DNA from 2 places in the Terrabacter sp. NPDC080008 genome. Region 2 is predicted to be linked to the other one. Evidence: predicted binding sites of a transcription regulator. Region 2 holds the regulator's gene; the other holds the start of a gene.

Region 1 (4,017 bases), on a different contig from region 2:
GGATGGCGCAGCTGGCGGGGCAGCCCATGCCGAGCGCCGTGACCGACCGGCTCGACCGCCACGGCGACGACGAGGCGGCCGTGCGGGCCGAGGGCATGGCGATCGCGACGGAGTCGTCGCGCCGCCTGCTCGACGAGGGAGCGCCCGGCATCCACTTCATCACCATGAACCGCTCCTCGGCCACGCTCGAGGTCTACGGCAACCTCTGAGCGGGCGTCAGGACCGCGGCGGCGGCTCCTCGTCCTGCCCTGCTCGCCAGTGCCGCCACTCCCGGGCCAGCATCGCGTACTCGTAGCCGTCCACCCAGCCGAGCTCGGCATGCCAGGAGTCCTCGATGCCGTGGCGCTCGCGGCGCATCCCCGCCTTCTCCAGGACCCGTGCCGACGCGAGGTTGTCGGCGTTGCACCCGGCCGTCACCCGCCGCAGTCCGAGGCGGCCGAAGGCGCCGGCCAGCAGGCCCCGAGCGAGGTTCGTCGCCACGCCCCGGCCCGCGAACCGGGGGTCGACGATGTAGCCGATGACGCCCTCGGTGCCGGTGGGCATCCCCGGTTGGCCCATGCCGTCGACGACGTCGAGGAAGCCCATCGCGACGACGGACCCGTCGAGCTCGGCCACGCACGAGAAGTCGGTGGGGCTCTCGGGCACGGCCAGCCACTCGGTGCGGAACGCCTCGGGGTCGACGCTCGTCCGCAGCATCCACCGGTTGACGGCGGGGTCGTTGCGGAAGGTCAGCAGCTGCTCGACGTCGGTGGCGCCGGCCTCGCGCAGGAGCAGCGGACCGACCCGGAGCGGCCACGGCGTGGGAGTCGGGCTGGGAGTCACGCTGGCATCGTCGTCGGCGCTCGTCCACGTGCACAACCGGTTTGCGGCCGCCCGCCTGCGACGGTGGGGAACGGGACGGTGGGGAACGAGGCGGTGGGGAGCCTCATGCCTCCTGGTCGAAGGGCGCTTCGGGTCCGCCGTCGGTTCGCGCCCTCCGGCGACGCGGCGGACCACCGCGGGACGGAGGACGGCGTGGATCAGCAGATCCGGCAGGTCCGCGTCCTTGCCGACCGCTCGGGGCCGTGATGCCGACGCGCTCGCCCCAGGCGTCGTAGCGCCGCTTGTAGCGACGGATGCGGCCGGCCACCTTGTAGACGAGGAAGGCTCCGGCTGCAAGGAGCACGAGAGCGATGGAGGCCGCCCACCAGGGGTGGGCGATGGCGAGGGCAGTGACACCGGTGACGGTGACGTCCTCGGCGGTGCTGACGACGACGTTGCTCGCCGGCTCGGGGGAGGTGTTCACGGCAGCGCGGAGCCCGGCCTTGATGGTGTGCGAGACGAGTGCGGTGACGCCACCGGTGGCAGCGCCGATGGCAGCGTCGAGGCTCGCCGTCTCGTGGCCGATGAGGTAGCCGATGGTCGCGCCGACGGCCGGTCGGACGACGGTGTGGACCGAGTCCCAGACGGAGTCCACGTAGGGGATCTTGTCGGCGAGCATCTCCACGAGGAAGAGGATCGCGGCGCCGACGAGCACGTCGGTCCGCGCGAGGGCGTCCGGGATCTGGCTGATGCCGAAGACCCGGTCGGCGAGCCCGAGGACGAGCACGACGGCATACGCGTTGATGCCGCTGCCCCACCCGGTGGTGAAGGCGAGGGGGATGAGCTCGGCGCCCACGGCACTCCTTCGGGTCGCGCGCCGCCGTCGGTGCGCCGGTGCTGCTGTCGCCAGTGTGCCAAGGTCCGCGTGTCGGTGCACTGCTCGAGGGACGTGCAGGCACGGAGAACGGGCCCGGTCCGCGGGCGGACGGGACCCCTGCACCCCTCCGTTCGCGGACCGGACCCGCGAGGCCCACTCTGCCGGTCGGCGCCGACAGGGGGCCTGAGCACCACTACTCACGTGGGGTGGCCCGAGCCGGCGGGAGGTGCTGCGCAAAAGGGTCGGGGCACCCGGCGGGACTGCCTTGACAGGCTGTCGGCGGCAGGGGTTACGCTTTGAACATCGAACAAGTGTTCGAACGCCTTGCTCGGCCCGTGCCGAGTGGCGTCGGGACTGGTTCGAGCCGAGGCCGAGGTCTCGGGCAGGTCCAGTCAGGTTGTCAGTTTCAGTCGTCGGTTGGTGTCGGGCCGCCCGTGTGGGGCGCGGGTGGCCTGGGTCGTGATGTCCGGCCTCGACGTGTCCGAGGGAGACGTGTCGTGGTGCGTAGGTTCAGTGACTCCGTGCAGGTGAGGCTGCAGGAGCGTCAGCGGTGCAGGGTGGCCCAGCCCGCCGGCTCGGCCGGTGCGGTTGCGCCGGGCGGTTCGGCCGCCTCGGGAGGGGCGGAGCCCTTCGAGGGCGGGGTCGCCGGCCCGCCACCGGAGGCGTTCATCTGGCGTGGCCGGCTCTATGTCGTGCGCCAGGTGCTCGGCCAGTGGCGCGAGCGTCGCGCCTGGTGGCATGACGCGCTCGAGGCCGACGAGGAGCAGGTGCGTCCCGGCGAGACGCTCGTCGCCGCAGCGAGGGAGCAGCACGTCTGGCGCGTGGAGGCGAGCCCGGGGTGGTCGTTCGCACCAGGGGTCTACGACCTCGCGCACGACGAGTCCCCGCGGGGCGACCGGTGGTCGCTCGTGCGCGTCGCCGACTGACCAGCTGCACCGTCCAGAGGAGAGAAGGCCACCGTGACCGCCGCCCACTCGCACACCCCCGTCTCGGGTCCGTACGTCTCGCGCCCGTCCGTCTCGCAGCCGCCCATCTCGGTGGCCGTGCTCGACCTGCTCGCGCGAGCTCGCACGACGCTCGAGTCCGCCTGCCACACCAGTGACGCCTCCGAGCGCTACCGCGGCGCCCATCTCGGGGCGCTCCGCGCGGCTGCAGCCCTGGTGGCGGCCCGGACCGCCCCCACACCGCGTGCCCGTCCGCGCAGCGTCTGGCAGCTCCTCCCGGGTGTCGCGCCCGAGCTGGGGGAGTGGGCCGCCTTCTTCGCGGCGTGCTCGGCCCACCGGTCGGCCATCGACCGCGGTGAGCTCATCAGTGCGCGTGAGTCCGACGACCTGCTGCGCCAGGCCGAGATGTTCCTCGAGATCGTTCAGGACCTGCTCGGCATCCCGCTGACCGTCCCCCTGCCGCAGTCGATCACGCCCGTCTCGAGGAGCCGGGCGAGCGGGGCGTGAGACCGGCATGCCCACCACCAGCCCGCCCGTCAGCACCACGCCCATGAACACGACCATGAACTCGACCATGAACTCGACCATGAACTCGACCGTGGACACGACCCCGAACGCAGCCCCGACCACAGTGACGAACACGGTGACGAACCCGGCCCCGACCACGGGAAGGAGCGCCGCCCAGGGCCCGGGTGGCGCCGGCGGCGAGAGCTTCGTGCACCTGCACGTCGCCTCGGGCTACTCGATGCGCTACGGCACCGCCAAGCCGCGCGAGCTCGTCGAGCGGGCCGCCGCGTTCGGGCAGCCGGCCCTCGCCCTGACCGACCGCGACGGGCTCTACGGCGCAGTCAAGTTCGTGCGCGCGTGCATGGAGCACGACGTCGCCCCGATCCTCGGCGTCGACCTCGCCCTCGGGCCCGACCGGCCCGAACGTCCCCGCCCCGTGCGCACACCGGTCCGCGGTGGTGCGCTCGTCGACCCACGGCTGCCCCGGATCACCGTGCTGGCGCGGGGCAGCGGCACCGGCCTCGCGCCGGGCGAGGGCTGGGGGGCGCTCTGCCGGCTCGTCACCGCGACCCACCTGCGCGGTGAGCGCGGCAACCCGGTCACCACCGCCGGGCTCGTCGCCGAGCACGCACGCACCCGCCCTGAGCCGACGCCCGGATCTGCGCCGCCCAACCCCCTATCCGGACCCGAGTCCGTGCGCGCACCTCAGTCCGCCCTCGGCTCGGCCCGTCGCACGGCGGCGGGGTCGCCCGCGGGCTCGGCACCCTCTCGCCTCGTCGTCCTGCTCGGGCCCGACTCGGACGTGGGCCGCGCCGTCCTCGCCAAGCGGCGCGACCGGGCCCGTGCGGCGCTCGAGCGCTGGGTCGCGCTGCTGCCGCGTGGCGCCGT
Region 2 (18,523 bases):
GCTACGTCGACCTCGGTCAAGACATGGTCAAGAACATCTGGGATTTCGCTGGACGGGATCTGAGTGCGGTGGTGCAGGGCTGGATGTGAGCGGAGAAACAGGTCGGCCTGCGACACCCACGCACGGGCGGACACGAGGCGGCATACGGTCGTGTCATGGGTGCGCGGAGCTCCCGTGGGGACCAGCCGGACGTCGGCACGGTCGACCGGATCACGCCGAACGACCTGACGACGCTCGTCACGGACCGCGGAGCGGCACCCATGAACATCGCCGCGGTTCTCGTCGTAGAGGGCGGTGGCGACCTCGCCAGGGAGGACGTGCTGCAGGCCCTGGAGCGCGGCGCTCCAGCCGTCCCGCGTCTCCATCGTCGGCTGCGGTCCGCACCGCTCGGCTGCGGGCGCCCCTACTGGTGCGACGACGAAGGGTTCGACGTGGCGCGCCACCTCCGCTTCCGCGAGGTCGAGGGCGAGGACGCCCTGTGGGCTGCTGCGGCAGAGGAGGCGTGCCGGCCACTGCCGCGTGACCGGCCACTGTGGCAGGCGTGCTGGGTCACCGGTCTGGGCGGTGACCGCGCCGCGCTCGTCGTCGTGGCCCACCACGTCCTGGCCGACGGGCTCGGAGGCCTCGCCGTGCTCGGCGCCCTGACCGACGCGCCGCCGGCTGCGCCGCCGACAGCGAGCAAGGTATCGAAGCCGACCCGTCGCGAGCTCGCTGCGGACGCGTGGTGTGAGCACCTCAGGACCCTGCAGGCGCTCGGCGATCGAGCGCGCCTGGCCCGATCGGGGGCACGTGACCTGGGCGTCGGCTCCGGGGCTCCTCGACCGCGACTGTGCCCCCGTACGCCGTTCAACCGACCCACCGGGCCCACGCGCCGGATCTCGTGCGTGCAAACGCCTCTCGCCGACGTCCTCGCCGCGGCCCACCGGCTCGGCGTCACCCTCAACGACCTCCTGCTCTCCGCCGTCGCGCACGCCCTCGCAGAGAGCGTCGCCGAGCGCGGGCGAGTCGACTCGGTCGTCGTGTCGGTGCCCTACTCAGGCCGCACCTCGGCAAGCGCCGGCCGTCTCGGCAACGAGACCGGCGTGGTGCCCTTCCGGATCCCCGTCAAGACCACCACCGAAGCCACGGTCCGCGCGGTCGCCGCGGTGTCGCGGGCGCAGCGCACCCGCCCGCGAGCTGCCTCGGCCGCGCCGCTCAACCTGGCCTTCCGTGCGCTGGCTCGGCTCGGCGTCTTCCGGTGGTTCGTCGATCACCAGCGCCTCGTCAACACCTACGTCAGCAACATGCGTGGCCCGAGCCGGCCGTGGACCTTCTGCGGGCAGGTCGTCAACCGGGTCGTCCCCGTCGCCGTCACGCCGGGCAACACGGGGGTCATCTTCGACGTGCTCTCGTATGCCGGCACGCTCGCGATCACGGTCGTGCGCGATCCCGACGTGGTGCCCGATGGTGAGCGCCTCGTCGAGCTCCTGGAGGAGGAGATGGCGGCCCTGGTGCGCTCCCCTTCGCCGCAGCGGGCTCAGTGACGGGACGACAGGGACGACGACACGGATGCAGCGGCGGCGAGCATGGCCTCGGCGGAGACGTCGATGTCGCGCTCGGTGGTCGTCGCGTTGGACACGGAGACGCGGATCAGCCGCTGGCCGTGCCAGGTGGTTGCGCCGACCCAGCACGTCCCATCCGCCTGGATGGCCTGCACCACCGAGTCCGTGAGCCCGGGGTCGCCGATGTTCACGAGAACCTGGTTCAGCACGACGTCGTTGTGGATGCGGGCTCCACCGGCTTCGAGACGAGCCGCCATCTGCCGGGCCAGCGCGCAGCACCGGTCCACGAGGCCCACAACCCCGTCCGTCCCCAGCTCCCGCAGCGCCGCCCACACCGCGAAACCCCTTGCCCGCCGGGACGACTCGGGCGTGAGGTCCCCGAGGACGGGATCCGAGACGGCGCCCGACCCGGTGAGGTACGCGGCGGCATACGACATCGTGGCGGCGTGCAGCGACGCATCGGCGCAGAACGCGAGCCCGCTGTCGTACGGGACGTTGAGCCACTTGTGCGCGTCGGTGCCCCACGAGTCCGCGAGCTCGACACCGTCGAGCAGGTGCGCGGTTCGAGGGCTGGCGGCGGCCCAGAGACCGAAGGCGCCGTCGACGTGGACCCACGCGCCGTGCTCGTGCGCGAGCTCGGTCGCGGTGCGGAGGTCGTCGCAGGCGCCGGTGTTGACGTTGCCTGCCTGGAGGCACACGATGACCGGTCGGTCCCGAAGCCTTGCCAGGGTCGCGCGGAGGCTCTCGACGTCGATGGCTCCCTGGTCGTCGGCAGCCACCGGCTCGATGCTGCTCGTGCCGAAGCCCAGGAGTCGGGCGGCGCGGTCGATGGTGGCGTGTCGCTCCTCGCTGGCGACGACCGCGACCCGGGGCGCCCCGAACAGCCCGTCCCGCGCCACGTCCCAGCCCACGTCGGCGAGCACACGCTGTCGACCGACAGCCAGGCCCACCGTGTTGGCCGCCTGGGCGCCGGTGACAAAGCCGACCGAGGCGGTCTCAGGGATGCCGAGCAGGTGCTTCGTCCACGACGCAGCCGCGCGCTCAGCCGCTGCGGCCGCCGGAGAGAGCACGTCGTTGTAGGCGCACTGGTCCCATCCCGCCGTGAGCATGTCGGCGGCCGTCGCGGCGGGAGATGCGCCGCCGATGACGAAGCCGAAGAACCGCGGGCCGACCGACCCGACGAGGCCGGGCCCCGCCGCCGCGACCAGGTCGTCGACGACACGCTGCGGGTCGGAGCCGCGCGCGGGCAGCGGACCTCCGAAGGCAGCGTCCATGGCAGACCGGTCGGTGGCCGGATGGACCGGCCGATCGCCGACGGTGCGGCGATGGCGGGCACTCTCGGATGCCGCGCGCGTGAACAGCTGCTGCAGATCGACGTCCATGTCGGCACCCTCCTCCGGCCCTCGCCTGCGCACAACCGCCAACCCATCCAGAGTCAGGCAAGGACGTGCGTTCTCTTGACTTCCCTTCGAACATCTGTTCGAATAGATCATGGACGACGTAACAGGGGTGGGCACCGATCGGCGCGTTGGTGTCACTGACGTCGTCGTCGACGTCGACCGCCTGGCGAGGCTATTCCGAACGCGAGCAGGCTGCCGCACGGCCGTCCGGCAACGTGACCTCCCCGTGCTCGAGCGAGCGCTGCGCAAACAGGTGGCCGAGACGCTGCTGGCCGACGTCGTCCCCGCGCTGCTGACCGAGCTGCTCGAGGCTGCCGCCGACGATCTGTCACCCGTGCGAGCCGCGGACGCCCTCTCGCAGCTGGAGGCCCAGGCGGATGCGGAGCTAAGGACCGTCGAGTTCGCGGAGCGCTGCAAGTCCGTTCTGGACGCTGCCGGCCTCGAGGCCCTGGCCCGGCTCCGGTCCACCATCGAGGCCAGCGAGCTGGCACGGACGGCCGGCCTCGGGCGGCCCGCTGCCCCGGGGTGGATAGAGGCTGACGAGCTGGCAGCCATGGAGGTGTCGACCGCGACAGGGCTCGGACAGCAGGAGGTCGGCGTGCGGTTGGGGCTGGCGCTGGCGCGCACGCCAGGCGCGGCCGCGCTGCGCGCCCGGCTGCAGCAGGGACAGGTCTCGCTGTATCGGGCCTGCACCATCTTCCGGGAGATAGCGGCCCTGCCGCCGGAGTGCGGAGCAGGTGTCGTGGAGTCCGTCCTCAAGCCCAAGGACGGCGCACCGCCGTCTCCCAGCCTCTTTCGCCAACGGCTGACGCGAGCCTGCCTCGCTGCCGACCGCGAGGCAGCTGAGCGCCGACGGGCGGCGCGACGACGCCGCGGAGCGCATGCCCAGCTCGACGGCGACGGCCTGGCGACCATGACGGTCGTCAACGACGCCGACAAGATCATCTCCGCCATGGATCGAGCCGATGCGGTGGCTCGGGCTGCCCGTGCAGCGGGCGACCCCCGCGACCTCGACTCGCTGAGAGCCGACGTCATCACCGACACGCTGATGTTCGGCTGGCCGGACTATCCGGGCGCGAGGCCGGAGCGCTCCGACCACGGCAGGCCGGGCAGTGACGGCCTCGCCGATGGCACGAGTGCCGGCGATGGCGGTATATGGGACCCGCGCCGACGAGACAGCGGCCCACGGGACAGCGGCCCACGGGACAGCGGCCCGCTAGACCGCGGCCCGCTAGACAGCGGCCGACGAGACAGCGGCCGACGAGACAGCGCTGGGCGGCATGAGGCGGCGTCGCAGGTGCCATGGTTTACGCGCCTCGGGCGCAGGCCTGCGGCCTGCGTCACGCTGGTCGTGCCGTTCTCGACGGCCCTCGGGCTCACCGACGCGCCGTGCGAGGTGCCGGGCTACGGCTGGATCGCGGCTGACCAGGCCCGCCAGATCATGCTGCACGACGACTCGACCTGGCGAAGGCTGGCCGTCGACGCAGTCACCGGAGCCGCCCTGCAGCTCGAGACAGGCGGCTACCGACCCACGCCCGCCATGCGCGCGCACGTCGAGGCGGTCGACGGGACCTGCCGGGCACCGGGTTGCACGGTGCCAGCGGCCAGGTGCGACCTCGACCACGACATCCCCTGGCCACACGGACCCACCGCCGTCGACAACCTGACGAGCAAGCACCGAGCCCACCACAACGTCCACACGCACGGGCACTGGTCGGTCCAGCGCGAAGGCGACCGAGTTCGATGGCGCACCAAGGCCGGTCGGGTCTATGACACCTATCCCAGGGACTGGCTCGAACCCTTGCGCGACGAAGCATCGGCACTTCCGGTCGACCGCGCACGGCCGGCACCTTCGAGCCGGGTGGTGTCCGGCGAAGCCGAACCACTCCCCCCGTTCTGACGTTTCCGCGATGTAGGCGCGTCGGGAGTGGTCCGCCGCGGACGTCCGTGCCCGACGAGAGTGCTGCCGCGCCTGGGCGCCACGAGTGGCAGCACGCTCCCGACCGGACGGGGGCCGACGCGTCGGGCTACGAGACGACGCTTGTAGCCCGACGGCATACGGCAGGTGGTCAGGCGACGCGCTGCTGGGGCGCGGTCTCCCTCGTCTTGCCCGGGTCCCGCTCCACGATGTCGCCGAGGACGTCGTCGATCTTCTTCATGAGCTCCGGCTCGAGCTTCACACCGGCCGCCTTGACGTTCTCGGCCACCTGCTCCGGACGCGAGGCACCGACGAGCGCAGCGGCGACGTTCGGGTTCTGCAGCACCCAGGCGACGGCGAGCTGCGCCATCGACAGGCCCGCCTCATCGGCAATGGGCTTGAGGTTCTGCACGCGCGTCAGCACGTCGTCGTTCATGAAGCGCTTGATCATGTCCGCGCCGCCCTTCTCGTCGGCGGCGCGCGAGCCCTCCGGCGGCTGCTGGCCGGGCTGGTACTTGCCCGTCAGCACGCCCTGCGCGATCGGGCTCCAGACGATCTGGCTGACTCCCAGCTCCTCGCACGTCGGGACGACCTCGCCCTCGATGACGCGCCAGAGCATGGAGTACTGCGGCTGGCTCGAGATCAATTGGAAGCCGAGCTCCTTTGCGAGAGAGACGCCTTCACGGATCTGGTCGGCCGTCCACTCGCTGACGCCGATGTAGAGCGCCTTGCCCTGACGCACGACGTCGGCGAAGGCCTGCATCGTCTCCTCGAGCGGCGTCTCGGTGTCGTAGCGGTGCGCCTGGTAGAGGTCGACGTAGTCGGTCTGCAGCCGCTGCAGCGAGCCGTTGATCGACTCCATGATGTGCTTGCGCGAGAGCCCGGTGTCGTTCTTGCCGCCCGGCCCGGTGGGCCAGTAGACCTTCGTGAAGATCTCGAGGCTCTCACGCCGCTCGCCCTTGAGGGCCTCGCCGAGCACCGACTCGGCCTTGGTGTTGGCATACGTGTCGGCCGTGTCGAAGGTGCTGATGCCGGCGTCGAGCGCCGCCCGCACGCACTGGGTCGCGACGTCGTTCTCGACCTGGGAGCCGTGGGTCAGCCAGTTGCCATAGGTGATCTCGGAGATCTTCAGTCCGCTGTTGCCGAGGTATCGAAAGTTCATCCTTCCACCGTATGCCGCCACGCCCGATGCGCCAGAGGCGCCCGGTTTGTCGTGAGACGCGTGAATCAGGAACCACCTGGGCGGGTACGAACGTTGCTCCAAAGAGGGTGTCCAACGTTGGCCGTCGGCCGGAATCTTCACGTTCACGTGATCGTTGGATGCCATGTCACGAGCGTGGGCAACGTGCCCCCGCTCCAACCCGGAGGGGGTGCACGATGAGGCGCAGGAAGTACGAGGAGTTCGAAGAGGACAACGGCACCATGCTGCGCTACGCCCGCCACGTCAACGGTGGTGGTTTCGTCGAGTCGCACGCCCACGTCGACCCGACGGCATACGTCGGCGAGCACGCCTACGTCGACCGGGGCGCGGTCGTGGGCGAGGGTGCGCACATCGCGGGCGGGGCCTGGATCGACCGAGAGGCAGTCATCCACGCGAACGCCAACGTCGGCACCAGGGCGCACGTCGCCGCCGGAGCTGTCGTCGGGCGGGACGCACGGATCGGTCCGCGCGCGAAGGTCGGTCCCGAGGCGCACGTCTGGGACGGAGCACGCGTGGACACTGACGAGTCCGTGCCCCCAGGCTCTGTGGTCCGCACGGGAGTCCGCGGGCGTCACGCCGCCTGACCGGGCTCATCACCGCTGCCCGCCGGGACGGCACACGTACGCGACGTCATAGTTCCGCGGCGCGGCGGACCGCCTCGGCGACGGCCGGCGCGACGCTCGTGTCGAACACGCTGGGGATGATGAAGCTCGGGTTGAGCTCGCTCGGCGCCACGGTCCCGGCGAGGGCCTGCGCGGCGGCGACCATCATGGCATCGGTGATGCCGCTGACGTGCGCGTCGAGCAGGCCACGGAAGAAGCCGGGGAACACGAGCACGTTGTTGATCTGGTTGGGATGGTCCGAGCGCCCGGTGGCAACGACGGCCGCGTGCTCGCTCGCCGCCAGCGGGTCCACCTCGGGGACCGGGTTCGCAAGGGCGAAGACGACCGCGTCCGGCGCCATGGTCGCGATGTCGCCGCCCGACAACAGGTCCGGCGCTGAGACCCCGATGAAGACGTCCGCGCCGACGAGGACCTCGCGCAGCGACCCGGTCTCGTGCCGGGAGTTGGTGTGGTCCGCGATCCACTGGCGGAACGGCTCCATCGCCACCTCGCCGCTGTGCACCGCCCCGCTCCGGCCGCAGGCGACGATGTCGCGGGCACCCTGGGTCAGCAGCAGGCGGATGATGGCGTGGCCGGCCGCCCCGACGCCCGACACGACGATCCGGACGTCATCGATGGACTTGTCCACGACACGAAGCGCGTTGGTCAGCGCGGCCAGGACGACGATGGCCGTGCCGTGCTGGTCGTCGTGGAAGACCGGGATGTCGAGCAGCTCGCGCAGGCGCGCCTCGATCTCGAAGCACCTCGGCGCGGAGATGTCCTCGAGGTTGATGCCGCCGTAGACGGGGGCGACGGCACGCACGATCTCGACGATCGCGTCCGCGTCCTGGGTGTCGAGGCAGACGGGCCAGGCATCCACTCCCCCGAACTGCTTGAACAGCGCTGCCTTGCCCTCCATGACCGGCAGGGCTGCGAGGGGCCCGATGTTGCCCAGCCCCAGCACCGCCGACCCGTCGGTGACGACGGCGACCGTGTTGCGCTTGATCGTCAGGCGCCGCGCGTCCTCGGGGTGCTCGGCGATGGCACGGCACACCCGGGCCACCCCCGGCGTGTAGGCCCGCGAGAGGTCGTCACGGTGCTTGAGCGGCACCTTCGGCTTGACCTCGATCTTGCCGCCGAGATGGAGCAGGAACGTCCGGTCGCTGACCTTGCGGACGACCGCGCCGGGCACCCCGGAGATCGCAGCCGTGATGGCCTCTCCGTGCGCCTCGTCCCTAGTGTCGCAGGTGACGTCGACGACGAGCCGGTCCGTCCGGCTCTCAGCGACGTCCAGTGCCGTCAGGGCGCCGCCCGCCGAGGCGACGGCGGTGGTGAGCGCGGCGGTGGCGTTGGCCGACGCAGGCACCTCGACGCGGACGGTGATGGAGTAACCAGGACTCGGGGTCGCCATGGCCCGTCCTCTCTCGGAGCGGCAGTGCCCGTCCCGACCAGTCTGCACCCGGGATGCGCACGGCCGGCTCGGCATCCGTGCCCGCGGCTGCCGACCCGGCAAGCTGCCGGCCTTCTTGGTCTTGCCGGACGGAGGCGGATTCGGCTCGTTCGAGTGGGACTGACAGCGCTAGGCCGCTAGCACGCCGTCTGAGAGGACCTGCGCCGCGTGCTCGACATCCGCCGGCAGGGAACGGATCACCTGGCGGCTGCACACGCCCATGCCGGCGGACTACTTCGCCATTGCGAGCGTGGTGGCCTGACGGGGGGATTCAGTCGGTGGAGTCTCCGGAGACGCGCGCCGGAGCCGACATGAGGCGCTCCTCCAGGCGCTGCATGGACAGGAGCAGCGCGAAGCCGAGCAGAGGGGTGGCGAGTGCGAGGACGATCACGGTGAGTCTCCGTCGATAGTGGGCGTGCGGCCGGTGCGGTGCTCCCGGTTCTCTCGATGCCGTGGAGCGCGAACCGACCACGCTCTTCATACCCACGCGTTCGCGATGTGCACCCGGCCTGTCTCGCTGATCAGCGCGCCAGCGATCCCCGCCGATCGTCCCCGGATCAACGCGGCGAGCGGCCCGGAGACGACACGTCGGCACGGGCGTCGATGGCTCGCACGAGCGCGTCCAGCGCGGGCATCGCCGCTTGCAGGAGGTCTCGGTGTCCCGGGTCCAGGTGCCCCAGCGCGTCACCGAGGATCGCCGCATTCGTCGCCTGCCACCGGCGTACGGCTTCCTCCCCGGCCGTCGTCAACGAGAGGGCCACCGCGCGCCGGTCCGCTCCGCCGCCCGCGCGCGTGAGCAGGTGCCCGCGCTCGAGCCCGTTGACGAGAGTGGTGACGGAGTTGGGGGCCAGCTGCAGCACCCGTGCCAGCCGGCTCGGGCGGATGCCGGGATTCTCGGCGACACACGACAGGAGCTCGAGCTGGGCCACCGACAGCGCGTTGGCGGGGGCGCTCGCCCGCGCCGCCCGGCGCATCGCCCGGCGCAGACGCGCGACGAGGTCGGCCACCACCAGCTCCGTCCGTGGCGGCTCGTGAAGCTCGGCGCTTTCTCCGGTGGCCGCGGCCCCGGTCACCGTGGCTCCGTGAAACGGCGAGCGGCTCCTGCCGTGGCCGTCGTCGCAGCGGCGAAGGCGAGAAGAGCGAGAAGGGCGGGCCGTGCCCCCGACTGGGATCCGGAGCCAAGGCCGTTCGTGTCGGCCAGGTGCAGCGACAGGGTCACCACCGCGACACCGAGTGCCGTGCCGAGGCTGCGGGCCATGTTGACGAGGCCGCCTCCGCTTCCGGCAGTGCTGGGCGAAAAGGCGGCCATGATGGCCGAGTTGTTGGCCGGGATGAACAGGCCCAACCCCAGGCCGAGCGCGAGGAGCCACCCCGCCGCCCATCCTGGCCGGGTGGGGAGGGCGACGAGCGCCGACAGCGCCACGAGGCAGAGCCCGCCCCCGATGAGTCCGCGCCGACGCGCGCTCCAGCGTGGCGGGAGCACGGGCTCCGCCAGGACGGCCGCGACGGCGAACCCGGCAGGCAGGGCCGTGAGGACCAAGCCGCCCGACCCGTGGGCGCCGAGGACCTGGGGGAAGAGGGCGAGAGGCCCGAAGAGCACCAGGTAGGCGCACAGCGCCCCGAGCAGACCGACCGAGACGGCTCGGGGCCGTAGCGCCTCGAGGTCCACGAGCGGGTTGGCGGCGCGACGCTCGCGCAGCACGAAAACGAGAAGTAACGCGACCGAGACGAGGACCAGCGCCGCAGCTGCCCAGGCTGGCAGCGGAAGTCCCGAGAAGCCGGACAGCCCCACCAGGAACACCGTGGTTGCGCCCGCGAGCAGGAGGAGACCCGGCCAGTCGAAGCGTCCGAGCCCTGTGCGCTGCCGAGTGCGCGGCAGCATGTATCGGCCGGCGACCATGGCGACGATGCCGACGGGCACGTTGACCCAGAAGACCCACCGCCAGCCCACCGAGGCGACGAGGAGCCCGCCGAGGGCGGGGCCCAGCGCCAGGCCGAGTGCCTGCGCCGCAGCCTGGACGCCGAGCGCTGCGCGCATCTTGGCGCGAGGGACGCTCGTCACCACCAGGGCGACGCTGTTGGCCTGGAGCATCGCGGCACCGACAGCCTGCACGACGCGAAAGCCGATGAGCCACCCGAGGCTCGGGGACAGGGCGCAGGCGGCCGAAGCCGCCGTGAAGACGGCGAATCCTCCGAGGTAGACGAGCTTGCGGCCTGCGGCGTCGGCCACTCGCCCGGCCGCTGCCACGAGACCCACCAGGGCCAGCAAGTACGACAGGGACACCCACTCGACCGCGGCCAGCGGTGCGTGGAACTCGGTCTGCAGCGCCGGGAAGGTCAAGGTGACGATGCTCGCGTCGAGCTGGCCCATGAAGGCGCCGAAGCACACCGTGCCGACGGCGAACCAGCCGGCCATCCGGTGCTCACGCACGGCCCGGGGCCGTGACGGTTCCAGCAGCATGACGCCTTTCCAAAGACCGGGGATGCAGGGTTGTTCTCTGACAGAACATCTTAGGTCCATCGCAGCGGGGCACACGACGAGGGCCCGACCCCCTCGTGGGGTCGGGCCCTCATCACCGGCGCCAGGTCATCCCGAGTGCGTCGCCCGGAAGACTGCTGGCCGGTTGGATGTCACTCGCTGCCTCGCTCGTGCCATCCGCCACCGATGCGATCAGCTGCAGCCGCTGGTACTGCCGCAACCCTCGCAGACGTAGCAGGAGCCGGCGGGACGCATCTTGGTGCCGCAGGTCATGCAGATCGGCGCGTCGGCCGTGATGCCGCCGAACTTCTCGAGCAGCTCGGCCGAGCTGTGCACGTCACCCGAGGCCTCACGGACCGAGGCGGCACCGGCGCCCGACTTGACCTCGGCCGCAGCGCCCTGGACCTCGGTCTTGGACGTCTCGTCGGCCTTGGGCTCAGCCTTCTTCGACACGGGGGCCGACTGCTGCAGCGACTCGAGCTCCTCCTCGAGGTCCTCGTCCGACTCGTCGGACTCGACGGCCTCGTAGGAGCCGGTCTCGACCTGGCGGGCCCGCTCGGCAGCCGTGTGGATGCCCATGAACGAACGGGTGTCGAAGTCGAGGTAGTCCAGAGCCAGGCGCCGGAAGACGTAGTCCATGATCGACTGCGCCATGCGGACGTCGGGGTCGTCGGTCAGGCCGGCGGGCTCGAAGCGCAGGTTCGTGAACTTCTCCACGAACGTCTCGAGCGGCACGCCGTACTGCAGGCCGATGGACACGGCGATCGAGAAGGCGTCCATCACGCCGGCGAGCGTCGAGCCCTGCTTGCCGAACTTGAGGAAGATCTCGCCGAGCTGCTGGTCGTCGTAGGTGCCGGCCGTGAGGTAGCCCTCGGCGCCACCGACGGCGAACGACGTCGTCTGGGACGAGCGGCGCTTGGGCAGGCGGCGACGCACCGGGCGGTACTCGATGACCTTCTCGACCTTGACCTCTGCGGCAGCAGCGTCCGCGGCGGCCTTGTTGTCCTTGGCAGTCGAGCCACCGTCGGACAGGGGCTGGCCCACCTTGCAGTTGTCGCGGTAGACCGCCAGGGCCTTGATGCCGAGCTTCCAGCCCTGCATGTAGACGTCCTCGATCTCCTCGACCGTGGCCGTCTCGGGCAGGTTGACCGTCTTGGAGATGGCGCCGGAGAGGAACGGCTGGGTCGCGGCCATCATGCGCACGTGGCCCATCGGGGAGATGGCGCGCTGGCCCATCGCGGTGTCGAAGACCTCGTAGTGCTCGGGCTTGAGGCCGGGCGCGTCGACGACGTGGCCCTTGTCGGCGATGTACTCGACGATGGCCTCGATCGACTCCTGCTGGTAGCCGAGCTTCTTCAGGGCCCGCGGGATCGTGAGGTTGACGATCTGCATCGAGCCGCCGCCGACGAGCTTCTTGAACTTCACGAGCGAGAAGTCAGGCTCGATGCCGGTCGTGTCGCAGTCCATCATGAAGCCGATGGTGCCGGTGGGGGCCAGCACCGACGCCTGGGCGTTGCGGTAGCCGTGCTTCTCACCGAGCTTGACGACGTCGTCCCACGCCTTCGTCGCGAGCTTGTGGACGTCGGAGTCCATCGCGTCGAGGGTCTTGATGTTGTCGTTGGCCGCCTGGTGCTTGCGCATGACGCGCTTGTGTGCCTCGGCGTTGCGGGCGTAGCCGGCGTAGGCGCCGACGACACCGGCCATCTCGGCGGAGCGCTTGTAGGCGGCGCCCGTCAGCAGCGAGGTGATGGCGGCAGCGAGCGAGCGGCCACCCTCGGAGTCGTAGCCGTGGCCGGTGGCCATGAGCAGCGCGCCGAGGTTGGCGTAGCCGATGCCGAGCTGGCGGTAGTTGCGCGTGGTCTCGCCGATCGGCTCCGTCGGGAAGTCCGCGAAGCAGATGGAGATGTCCATCGCCGTGATGACGAGCTCGACGACCTTCTGGAAGGTGACGGCGTCGAACGTGTCGTCGTCGCGCAGGAACTTCAGCAGGTTGAGCGAGGCGAGGTTGCACGAGGAGTTGTCGAGCGACATGTACTCGGAGCACGGGTTGGAGGCCGTGATGCGGCCCGTCTCCGGGTTGGTGTGCCAGGCGTTGATCGTGTCGTCGTACTGGATGCCGGGGTCGGCGCACTCCCAGGCGGCCTTGGCGATCTTGCTGAAGAGGTCGCGGGCGTCGACCTCCTCGATGACGGAGCCGTCGAGCCGCGAGCGCAGGCCGAACTTCGTGCCGTCCTCGACCGCCTTCATGAACTCGTCGTTGACGCGGACCGAGTTGTTGGCGTTCTGGTACTGGACGGAGACGATGTCCTTGCCGCCGAGGTCCATGTCGAAGCCGGCGTCGCGCAGCGCACGGATCTTGTCCTCCTCGCGCGCCTTGGTCTCGACGAACTCCTCGATGTCGGGGTGGTCGACGTCGAGCACGACCATCTTGGCGGCGCGACGGGTGGCACCACCGGACTTGATCGTGCCGGCCGACGCGTCGGCGCCGCGCATGAAGGAGACGGGACCCGAGGCCGTGCCGCCGGAGGAGAGCAGCTCCTTGGAGGAGCGGATGCGGGAGAGGTTGAGGCCGGCGCCGGAGCCGCCCTGGAAGATCTTTCCCTCCTCCTTGTACCAGTTGAGGATCGAGTCCATCGAGTCGTCGACGGAGAGGATGAAGCAGGCGGAGACCTGCTGCGGGCTCTTGGTCCCGACGTTGAACCACACGGGCGAGTTGAACGAGAAGACCTGGTGCAGCAGGGCGTGGGTGAGCTCGTGCTCGAAGATCTCGGCGTCCTCGGGCGAGGCGAAGTAGCCGTTGCTCTTGCCGGCGGCGACGTAGGTCAGCACGACGCGGTCGATGAGCTGCTTGAGCGAGGTCTCGCGGGCGGCCGTGCCCACGGCGCCACGGAAGTACTTCGTGGTCACGATCGTGCTGGCGTTGACCGACCAGAAGTCGGGGAACTCGACGCCGCGCTGCTCGAAGATCGTCTCCCCCGTCTTCCAGTTCTGCTGGACGACGTCGCGCTTCTCCCACGTCACCTCGTCGTACGGGTGGACGCCGGGCGTGGTGTAGATGCGCTCGATCTTGACGCCCTTGGCGCCAGCCTTCGAGCGTGAGCTGCGGTTACCGATCTCCGTCATGTCGTGCGGCCTCCCTGACCGAATCTGCTGCTGGGAATGAGTCTTGCGTGGAGCACCGACAGTGCTCGGGCGCCCCGGTGGGCGTTGGAGCGCCGATGGCGCCGAGGGTTTGAGGCTGGGTGGAGGGTGTTACCGCTGGGCGCCGAGCCCGTCGACCTGCGAGGGAGCTGCGGGCTCCTCCCCCAGGGCGGCACGCTCGGCTCGCAGGAGCGCGATGGCTCCCTCGAAGTCCTCGAGGCTCTCCCACGCCTGGTAGACGCTGGCGAACCTGAGGTAGGCGACCTCGTCGAGCTCTCGGAGCGGCTCCAGGACGGCCATGCCGACCTCGTGCGCCTCGATCTCGGCGTTGCCCTGCGACCGGATCGCCTCCTCGACCTTCTGGGCGAGAAGGGCCAGGTCGTCCTCGCTGACGGGCCGTCCCTGGCATGCCTTGCGCACGCCGGAGAGCACCTTGGACCGACTGAACGGCTCGGAGGCACCCGACCGCTTGATCACGTTGAGACTCGAGGTCTCGAGCGTGGTGAAGCGGCGGCTGCACTGGGGACACTGACGACGGCGACGGATGCAGGCCCCGTCGTCGGTCGTTCGCGAGTCGATGACCCGCGAGTCGGTGTGGCGGCAGAACGGGCAGTGCACGCCTGGCCACCTCCCTCTCCCCAGCTCGGACGTTCGCGGAACGCCCACCCATCCGGCACGATTCCCCACAGGTGTCCATGGGCTGCACCGGAGTTCGTGGAACCGGTGACGCCTGGGGACGACCTGGGGACGACGTTGGGGATGACCTGTGCGTAACCCCCATCGAGTTGGGGACTACATGTGGACGTCTTACATCTGTGTAACTACTAGATGTTGGGGTAACTGTAGGCGCGCTGTGACCTGCACCGCAAGCAGATCGCCGAAGTGCCCGCGTGTCGCGCCGCTGACCTGCACAAACGCCGTGGAGCTCTCTTTCCGGACGGCGTGTCGGGCGCGCGCCACCCCTACATCTGGGGGCCCCGGGCGCCCACCACTCCCCCATGTGCGGCCTCCGGGCATCGCTGCGGAGCAGCCGAGGACGTATGCCGTCTCGCGCCGCACGCTCGCACCTGCCCGGTGCTTGCCCCTGCAGCGCTGATGTCCGAGGCTTCCTTCCGTGACGACCCGGACAAAGCACCCGCCGGCCGGCTCCTGGCAGCGTCGAGAGGCAGCGCTGCGGGACTACGACGTGCTCGGCAACGCGCCCCAGAAGGAGCTGCAGGCGCTCGTGGAGATCGCCGCACAGGTGTGTCGAGCGCCCCGAGCCGCGATCAACCTCATCAGCGCGACCCACCAGCACCAGGTGGCCACACTGGGGTTCGACGCCTCGATCTGCACCCGTGAGGACTCGATGTGCGCGGCCGTGCTCGAGCACACCGCCCGGGTCGTCGTGCCCGATGCACGACTGGACGAGCGCTTCCGCCACAACCCCTTCGTCACCGGACGGCTCGGGGACGTCCGCTTCTACGCCTCGGCGCCGCTCGTGACCCCGGACGGAGTGGCGATCGGACGCCTCTGCGTCTTCGACTCGCATCCGCGCCAGCTCGATGCAGAGCAGGAGCAGGCGCTGGGCACGGTGGCCGAGCGGGTCGTGGACGTGCTTGAGCTGCGGCTGCGCACCAGGCGCCTGGAGAGCTCGCTCGAGGCGCTGACCCGCACCCAGCAGGAGCTGCACCGGTCGAACGAGGCGCTGTCCGTCTTCACCGGCCAGGTGAGCCACGACCTGCGGACGCCCCTGACCGCCATCATGGCCAGCACCGAGCTGCTCGGGCAGGAGGACTCGGTCAAGGACGACAAGTGGGCCCAGCGCCTGGTGACGACGGCGCACCGTGCCGCCACCCGGATGGCCGGGATGATCGACCAGATGCTCGCGTATGCACTGGTGGGCGCTCAGCTGCAGCGCAGCCCGACGGATCTCGGCGACGTGCTCGCCTCGGTGCTCGAGGACCTCGCGCCGACGCTGGGCAGCGCAGGGGCGACCGTGAGTGCGGGCCGGTTGCCGACCGTGTCCGTGGACCGGCAACAGCTGTACTCGGTCCTGCTCAACCTCGTCTCGAACGCCGTCAAGTACGCCCGCCCGGACGCCGCGCCGGTCGTCGACGTGAGCGCCGAACGCCGGGGCGGGTCCTGGCGCATCCAGGTCCGCGACAACGGCATCGGGATCGCCGAACAGGACCGCGAGACGGTGTTCGGGCTCTTCCACCGGGCACCGGACGCGAAGAGCTCCGTCGAGGGCAGCGGCATCGGGCTCGCAACCGTCAGGCGGATCATCGAGGCCCACGGCGGCCTGATCGGGATCAGCGGCGTCGAGGGGCAGGGCACGAACGTGTGGTTCGAGCTGCCCGGCGAGGACCACGACGGCGACCCCAACAGGTACACCAGCAACGACACCGACCACGACAACCCTCCCAAGAGCAATCACGCCAGCGGTCACGACATCGACGAGGCCTGATCCAGGAACGCCGCACCCCCTGCAGGGGATGCGGCGTCCGGGGGCGGCCACGGCGGGGTCGAAGCGCCGCAGTCGCCAGCCGCAGAGGTGGAGCCAACGCGGCCGATCTGGGGGACGGGCGTGCGCCCGTCAGTGGGCGGGGATGACGAGCTGCTGCCCCGCGTGGATCTGTGACGTGCTCAGGCCGTTGGCGACCTGCAGCTCGACGACGCCGTCGGTGACGGACAGCTCGGGAAGCTCGCGAACTGCGATGCCGGACAGGGTCTGGCCCGCGTGCACGGTGATCGTGCGGGCATCCCCACTGGCCGAGGCGAGCTGGCCCGCGAGACCGACGCCGAGAACGGCGATGACGCCGGCGACGAGCACAGTGCGCACGAGGCGGCCGAAACGCGTCAGCCGCATCGTGGGTGCGGCGCCGCAGACGCGCTCCGCGTCGGCCGCACGGCCACCGGCACGGCGGGCGAGGACTGCATCCCGGCCGGTTGGAACGAGCACGAGGTGCCGCTCGACACCCCGCCCGACACCCTGCTCGACGTGACGCCGGGCCTTCCGCTCGACACCGGCCTGACGAACGTCCTCGACGACGACGGCGCTCATGGTGACCTCCCCTTGCTCGTGATCCGGCGAACATGTGTTCGATAGAACGTCTGTACGATTTCTAGCACGCCTCGGCGACGAAGTCGAGACACGCATCGAACACATGTTTGGCAACTGTGTTCGAAACTCGTAGTCTGTGCTCACATCAGACACCTCAGCAGCCACCACTGACACTGGTCCCGACACAGCGACATCCGGGGAGTCAGCCGCGGTCTGAACGAGAGCCGACGAAGGGAACACCATGGGCGTGACCGAGCTCCCCGACCGCGAGAACGGGGACGGCCTGACCGTCCGCCAGCGGCGCGTGCTCGAGGTCATCCGCAACTCCGTCGACCGGCGTGGCTACCCGCCGAGCATGCGAGAGATCGGCGACGCCGTGGGCCTGGCCAGTCCCTCGAGCGTCTCCCACCAGCTCAACGCCCTCGTGGCCAAGGGCTACCTGCGCCGCGACCCGAACCGTCCGCGCGCCCTCGAGGTCGTCTCCCCCGACGCAAAGGCCGAGGACCTCGGCTACCGCGCGGGGTCCGGCGAGCCGGCCCGCCCAGGCGGCGACCAGTACGACACCGAGACCGACTCGGGCGATGCCCGACCGCAGGCCTCGTACGTGCCGGTGCTCGGGCAGATCGCCGCCGGGGTGCCCATCACCGCGGAGCAGGTCGTCGAGGACGTCTTCCCGCTGCCGCGCCAGCTCGTCGGCGAGGGCGAGCTCTTCCTCCTCAAGGTCACCGGCGACTCCATGGTCGAGGCCGCGATCTGCGACGGTGACTGGGTCGTCGTGCGCCAGCAGCAGCACGCCGACAACGGTGACGTCGTCGCTGCGATGCTCGACAACGAGGCGACCGTCAAGACGTTCAAGCGCAAGGACGGCCACGTGTGGCTCATGCCGCACAACCCCGACTTCTCCCCCATCGACGGCGACCACGCCACGATCCTCGGCAAGGTCACCGCGGTGCTGCGCCGCATCTGAGCGGCTGCGACGCGGACCAGGCCGCCCGATGGCCCACGAGCGCACGCGCGACGTCGTCCTCACCTACCGCTACCTGCGGGGGGCGATGATCGGGCTGCTCCTCATGCTGCTGCTGTCGGTCGGCTACCAGTGGTGGTGGGAGACCGGGCACTCCTGCTGGCTGGGTTCCATCAGCGCGTACTACTACACCCCTGCCCGCGGCATCTTCGTCGGGGCCCTCTGCGCCCTCGGCGCCAACCTCATCGCCTACAAGGGGCACTCGGCGGAGGAGGACGTGCTGCTCAACTTCTCGGGCCTGATGGCCTTCGTCGTGGCCCTGGTCCCGACCGAGCCCGACGGGCGGTGCGGGCCCAACGCATACACCCAGACGGCACCCGAGATCGCCGCCGCCGTGCGCAACAACATCTGGTCGCTGCTCGTCGTCGCCGTCCTCGCGGCTGGTGTCGTCGCCTGGCTCCAGCGTCCCGGCCGGGCGGCCGCGCGCGCCCGACGCACCGTGCGCTCGGTCGTGGTGAGCATCGCCTGCGGTGCGGTCGTGCTCGGTGAGCTGGTCCTCTTCCTCGCCCTGCGCGACCGCTTCATCGCCCTCAGCCACGGGATCGCGGCCGCCACCATGGTCGCCGGCGTGATCGCCGTCATGGTACTCAGTGCCCTGCGCGTCGACGAGCGTCACCAGGGCCGGGCCGACGGTCGCGGCTCCGTCTACAAGCGGATCTACATCACCCTCGCCGTGGCCCTCGCCGTGGCCCTGGGCACCGCCGTGCTCACCGCCGTGAGC

The links. Region 2 encodes LexA, which represses DNA repair genes until DNA is damaged. Its sites were predicted from a motif close to TCGAACANNTGTTCGA; they were not measured.
Region 1: the regulator LexA is predicted to act here: its motif matches at 1,982-1,997, upstream of AB0316_RS07580 (DUF6504 family protein).

What each region holds. Positions count from the first base shown of each region.
Region 1 is NZ_JBFBLC010000002.1:345,283-349,299, forward strand. Features, by position in the region: gene metF (methylenetetrahydrofolate reductase [NAD(P)H]) at 1-209, shown strand, start outside; gene AB0316_RS07570 (GNAT family protein) at 217-822, opposite strand; gene AB0316_RS07575 (DUF4126 domain-containing protein) at 926-1,657, opposite strand; gene AB0316_RS07580 (DUF6504 family protein) at 2,179-2,604, shown strand; gene AB0316_RS07585 (SAV_6107 family HEPN domain-containing protein) at 2,638-3,129, shown strand; gene dnaE (DNA polymerase III subunit alpha) at 3,137-4,017, shown strand, end outside.
Region 2 is NZ_JBFBLC010000006.1:267,569-286,091, reverse strand. Features, by position in the region: gene AB0316_RS17510 (wax ester/triacylglycerol synthase domain-containing protein) at 156-1,523, shown strand; gene AB0316_RS17505 (aminotransferase class V-fold PLP-dependent enzyme) at 1,517-2,923, opposite strand; gene AB0316_RS17500 (hypothetical protein) at 3,168-4,841, shown strand; gene AB0316_RS17495 (aldo/keto reductase family protein) at 5,011-6,021, opposite strand; gene AB0316_RS17490 (transferase) at 6,237-6,644, shown strand; gene AB0316_RS17485 (NAD-dependent malic enzyme) at 6,691-8,073, opposite strand; gene AB0316_RS17480 (MarR family transcriptional regulator) at 8,670-9,119, opposite strand; gene AB0316_RS17475 (MFS transporter) at 9,182-10,573, opposite strand; gene AB0316_RS17470 (vitamin B12-dependent ribonucleotide reductase) at 10,784-13,714, opposite strand; gene nrdR (transcriptional regulator NrdR) at 13,844-14,350, opposite strand; gene AB0316_RS17460 (GAF domain-containing sensor histidine kinase) at 14,847-16,181, shown strand; gene AB0316_RS17455 (LysM peptidoglycan-binding domain-containing protein) at 16,311-16,778, opposite strand; gene lexA (transcriptional repressor LexA) at 17,020-17,745, shown strand; gene AB0316_RS17445 (hypothetical protein) at 17,774-18,523, shown strand, end outside.